One region of the Pseudoalteromonas sp. 2CM32C genome, then DNA from elsewhere that is predicted to be linked to it. Evidence: predicted binding sites of a transcription regulator. Region 1 holds the regulator's gene; the other holds the start of a gene.

Region 1 (3,042 bases):
GCCGTGAAGTTGTAAAAAATGTGGGCTTAGAAGTTCAAGCTGGCAGTATTGTAGGCTTGCTTGGGCCAAACGGCGCAGGTAAAACAACAACCTTTTACATGATTGTAGGCTTAGTCCCTAGCGACAAAGGCAAAATATCTATCGATGATAACGATATTACGCTTTTACCTATGCACAGTCGTGCTAGATTAGGCATTGGCTACTTACCACAAGAGTCGTCTATATTCAGAAAATTAACAGTGTATCAAAACTTAATGGCTATTTTAGAAACTCGAAAGGAGCTCACTAAGCAAGCCAGAGAAGATACATTAAATAATCTATTGGATGAATTTAGCATTCAACACATTCGCGACAGCAAAGGTATGGCATTATCGGGCGGAGAACGTCGCCGAGTAGAGATTGCTCGTGCTTTAGCTGCAGATCCAAAGTTTATTTTGTTAGACGAACCATTTGCCGGTGTTGACCCTATCTCAGTATTAGATATTAAAAAAATTATTGAACACCTGAAAAACCGTGGGATTGGCGTATTAATAACAGACCACAATGTAAGAGAAACCCTTGATGTTTGCGAAAAAGCCTACATTGTTTCTCATGGGGAACTGATTGCTTCTGGTACCCCTGAACACGTATTAAATGATAAAACTGTACGCGATGTATATTTAGGCGAGCAATTTAGGCTGTAACATTTACGCCTTATTTATAAGCATCTGCTAGTATTAATTATAACAACTTAAAAGGATTGTTAGAGATACATGAGGCAATCACTACAGCTGCGCATGGGCCAGCAACTTACAATGACACCTCAGTTGCAACAAGCTATTCGCTTGCTGCAATTAAGTACATTGGATCTTCAGCAAGAAATACAAGAAGCGCTCGACAGCAACCCATTACTTGAGGTTGAGGAGCAAGACTATGCCGATGATCTTGCGGGCAAAAATGAGCAAAAAGCAGATAACGATGAAGTTACAGTAACCGTATCTGCAGATGAAGCCCCTAGCGAGTATGAACAAGACAGTGGTGAAGCGCTTGCTAAAGATACCGTAAGTGACGACATGGCAATGGACGTTAGCTGGGATGAGTACATGAGTGCAGCCCCTGCATCATCTTCAGGCCCAATGCCTGAAGATGAGTCTATATATCAGGGCGCATCAACTGAAACGCTTCACGAGTACTTAATGTGGCAATTACAATTAACGCCATTTAGCCCTACAGATGAAGCCATTGCTATTGCTATTGTAGAAGCGGTGGATGATTCAGGCATACTGACACTCAGTTGCGAAGAGATTTTAGAGAGCTTTAATCAAGATAACGACGATGACGTTGAGGTTGAACTTGACGAAATAGAAGCGGTATTAAAGCGCATTCAGCTATTTGACCCAGTGGGTATTGCGGCACGTAGCTTACAAGAGTGCTTGTGTATTCAGTTAAATCAATTTGATAAAGGCACGCCTTATATTGATGAAACAAAAATGATTTTAACCGAGCACATTGATTTGTTAGCTGCTCGTGACTACCGTACATTAATGAAAAAAACGAAGCTCAAAGAAGATGAGCTTAAAGAAGTAATGACACTTATTCATACGCTCAATCCTAAGCCTGCAGACACAATAGTACGAGAAGAGTCTGAGTATGTAATACCTGATGTGTCAGTTAAAAAAATTAAAGGTCGCTGGGTTGTAGAGTTAAACCCAGACAGCATGCCAAAAATTCGTGTAAACAGCCAATATGCAGCAATGTCACGTACAGTTAAATCAAGTGGCGACAGTCAATTTATTCGCTCACATTTACAAGAAGCTAAATGGTTTATAAAAAGCTTAGAAAGTAGAAATGATACACTTTTAAAAGTAACTAACTGTATTGTTAAACAACAACAGGGCTTTTTTGAACACGGGCCAGAAGCCATGAAACCGATGGTTTTAAATGATGTTGCCGAAATGGTAGAAATGCACGAATCAACAATTTCGCGCGTAACCACGCAAAAGTATATGCACACACCGCGTGGAATATTTGAGCTTAAATACTTTTTCTCAAGCCACGTAAGTACCGAAAATGGTGGAGAATGTTCATCTACTGCAATACGTGCACTTATTAAAAAATTAATCGCAGCAGAAAACTCAGCAAAACCATTGAGTGATAGCAAAATTGCGGATATATTGGCTGAGCAAGGAATTAAAGTAGCGAGACGTACAATCGCAAAATATCGCGAATCTCTGGCTATTCCACCGTCAAATCAGCGAAAGAGCCTGATTTAAGACGCTAAACAAAGAGGGTAATGCTTATGCAACTAAATTTAACTGGTCGTCATGTAGAACTAACTGATTCATTAAGAGACTATATAAATACCAAATTTGCGAAGCTAGAAAGGCACTCTGATCATATTAATAATGTTCATGTCATTCTTGATATAGAAAAACTAAATCAAAAAGCAGAAGCAACTATTCATGTAAGTGGTGCTGAATTATTCGCATCCACTGAACATCAAGATATGTATGCAGCTATTGATTCATTGATTGACAAGCTTGACCGTCAAGTAATTAAACACAAAGAGAAGCTTGCTCGACACTAATATGATGAAATTAAGTTCACTTATATGCCAGGACTGCAGTAAAGCTGCGGTCCTTTTTAATAGTAAAAAAAGAATTTTAGAGTTTATTAGCGAGCTGGCTCACGATAAATTACCGTATTTATCTCAACAGGATATTTTGGGCGCTTTATTAACCCGCGAAAAACTAGGCAGCACAGGGATAGGAAGAGGTATTGCTATTCCACATGGCCGAATGAGCGGCGCACAAGAACCTTTAGCATTGGTGTTAGTAAGTGAAACACCGATTAATTTTGATGCTATAGACAACCGCCCTGTTGATATTTTTGTTGCACTCATCGTACCTGAAGGCGATAACCAACAGCATTTAAAGACGCTAGCAACGATAGCTGATAAACTAAAAAATAAAGAATTTTGTAAGCAGCTCCGCTGTGCTAAATCGGATGCTGAGTTGTATCAAATTATTGTTGACCAATCGTAACAAATTTAAAGGGTGATTA
Region 2 (3,042 bases), 120 kb from region 1:
GTAACTGGGGCTGTTGGGTTTATTGTGATTATGCCACTACTTAGCTATGCAAGCTGGCACGCATACATTGCAGTAATCAAAACTAAAAAAGCCAGAAAATACGAATAGTTAACAAACTTTAACTTAACTTGTGCCACGATCTAGTGAAACTAGTTTGTGGCACAAATAATACTTCTCCCCTCCTCCCTGCATTTAAATGCCCCGATTTTTTTAAAAAGTCATAATCAAACATCCTCACTTTAGTAGCTATACTTTTTAGCGCCTGATAAAGTAATTTTTACTGTATTAAACATAATGACTTAAGGCACCTTATGGCAAATCAATTTAACGTTCTGGATACCCGGTTACAATTATGCTGTGGGAATGGCGGGTATACTCGCGAGGGTTTTTGCTATGTACCAGACTCTGATCGCGGTAATCATAGTGTGTGTGCAATTATGACCGAAGAATTTTTACAGTTTTCGAAGTCACAAGGTAATGATCTCATAACGCCCAATCCACTTTACGATTTTGAAGGCTTAAAAGCTGGCGACAAATGGTGTTTATGCGCAATAAGATGGCTCCATGCGCAACAAGCAAACGTTGCGCCGCCAGTAATCTTGCAGGCCACTAATAAAAAATCGCTTGAAGTAATACCGCTTGAATTACTAAAGGCACATGAATACACCCGTTAAAAATATTCTAGTTTAGTTTCAGCAAATCTGTTTGGTCTGCAAATTTTACAAAAAGATGCAGACTTTTCATAACCACCTCATATTAATAAAAAACCAAACAAAAGCAAAAACACAAGCAACTGATTTAAAACAATTTTATTTAGTTTAACTTTCGGCATATTGATTGCTTCATACAATTATCACGTATTTATTACGTAAAGGACTACGTGAAAATATTAAATAGTTAAGTAGGAGAAGTTATGAGCAATACAAATAAGCAAGCTAAATTTACTGCACCAGGTATGAGCAACGAATCAGCTGAAAAAACTATCGCAGCCTTAGATAACCGCATGGTTGCACTTATAGATCTTCAATTAACACTAAAACATATTCATTGGAATGTTGTTGGTCCTAATTTTATAGGTGTGCATGAAATGCTAGACCCTCAGGTTGAAGCTGTGCGCGAAATGACAGATACAATAGCCGAGCGTATTGCCACTTTAGGCGGCATACCAGTCGGGACACCTAAGTCAATTGTTGACCGCCGTACATGGAACGAATATTCATTAGGTAAAGGACTTGTTACCGAGCATTTAGGCGCGTTAGATAAGGTGTACAACGGCATTAATGCCGATCACCGTAAAGCCATCGAAGCGGTATCAGATTTAGATCCAGTATCTGAAGATATGTTAATAAGCCAACTTGCCGATCTTGAACAATTTCAGTGGTTTGTAAGAGCACACATCGAGTCAGCTACTGGTGAATTAACGCAATAACACCTATATTACCTAAGTACCTTAGCCCAGCATTTTTGCTGGGCTTTTTGTTTAAATCATAAAACAAAATATCACTAAGGTATTTGAGCCGTGCAAGAACTTGTGGCATAAGAATTAACCTACTAGTATCAGTAAGTAGTTTTCAATATTGGTACAAATTAGTATGATAAGTTTTAATACCCCTAAACAATTTTGGCTTTTTTCTTTAATCTTTTTATCAGCCTGCGGTTCAGGCAGCAGTAATACCAAAGTTCCGCAATCAAATACAAGTGAAAGTCCGACTCCAATTACACAAAACAATATCGAAGATAATTACAACATTATTATTTATGGCAATAGTCACAGCAGTCAGTTAGGGCGGATCATTGAGCATATAATCGAAAACCAATACCCAGATAAGTCAGTTCAAACAACTACAGTGTCGGGACCTTTTTTAGATAATATTGTGAGTATTAGGGCAAACGTAGACAAACTTAAAAACAAAAATCTAAGCCATCCCATTTTTCAAGGCCAAAAATACTCTCAGTCTGGTTTAACAACTTACCCTACTGATGCCGCTGAGCATTTAATTTAATCAGCCAAGGCACAAAATATTACACCTATTTTATTTCCTGAACACCCACAAAGAGGCAACCCTGAAGAAGGCCAGCGTGTATACGACTTACATTTATCAATAAGCGCTAAACAACCTAGCTGCGTAGCTCCTATTGGCCTTGTTTGGAACAAGCTTTTAGTGTTAATGCCAAATGCAAAACTACATATGGATGATGGCAACCATGCCTCTTATGCAGGCAATGTATTAACCGCAATGACTTTTTCAGAAATAATTACTTCACGACCCGCCGATATCATGAAATTTGACCCAACTATTAATTTGTCAAAGCAAGAACAAGCTCTATTTGGTCAAGTAGTTACCGAAGTGCTTAATTTATATCCTGCTTGTGGTGTAAGCTAATCTAATTATAAATCTATTTTTGTGTTTTAAATTTTTTACTTTAATTAAAAATAAAATGTCAGGTTATTCTCATTGTTATCGACTAATAACATAACAATCAAAAGGAGAGTAATTATGAATACATTAACAGTAACCCCACTACATACTTTACCCGCTAGTAAAGCTAATCAATGGCTTCAAGACGGTTTTTCACTTTTTAAGCAAGCACCTGTAAAACTTTTTTTATTTTTACTGCTTCCTTTAATTATTGAAGGTATTTTTCAAATACTACCCGCCCCTTATGGCATGCTAGCCTCCAAATGGGCTGCCACTTTTGTGGGCAGTAGCGCTGTTATCGTCATTCATCATCTGGCCACTCATAAAGTATTTTCATTAAAGTCGATTTTTAAAGCTAAAAACTGGCTAAGCATGATTCCGCTTTCAGCAATTTTAGCATCTGCTTTTTTTATTCAGTTATTTGTAGCAAAGCTTTTACTAGGGAATGATGGCATAAATTTACTTTTATTTTCGCAGCCTACTGAAGTTACCCAATGGCAACTAGGTATTATTTTTGCCTCAATTATTCCTGTTACACTGCCTGTCAGTTTTGCAAGCTATTGTGTTTTACTTGGTGAAAAAAACCTACTGCAAGCATTAAAAAGTAGCCTAAATGCTTTTT

What was found. Region 1 encodes sigma-54, which starts transcription at its own class of promoters, with help from an activator protein. Its sites were predicted from a motif close to GTTGGCACGNNNNTNGNNT; they were not measured.
Region 2: the regulator sigma-54 is predicted to act here: its motif matches at 825-843, upstream of dps (DNA starvation/stationary phase protection protein Dps).

The regions. Positions count from the first base shown of each region.
Region 1 covers NZ_JALNTI010000001.1:581,308-584,349, forward strand. The annotation lists gene lptB (LPS export ABC transporter ATP-binding protein) at 1-683, shown strand, start outside; gene MTF67_RS02725 (RNA polymerase factor sigma-54) at 753-2,252, shown strand; gene hpf (ribosome hibernation promoting factor) at 2,279-2,566, shown strand; gene ptsN (PTS IIA-like nitrogen regulatory protein PtsN) at 2,571-3,023, shown strand.
Region 2 covers NZ_JALNTI010000001.1:464,621-467,662, forward strand. The annotation lists gene MTF67_RS02150 (DUF2189 domain-containing protein) at 1-108, shown strand, start outside; gene MTF67_RS02155 (DUF2237 domain-containing protein) at 312-674, shown strand; gene dps (DNA starvation/stationary phase protection protein Dps) at 914-1,429, shown strand; gene MTF67_RS02165 (hypothetical protein) at 1,593-2,003, shown strand; gene MTF67_RS02170 (hypothetical protein) at 2,169-2,384, shown strand; gene MTF67_RS02175 (hypothetical protein) at 2,499-3,042, shown strand, end outside.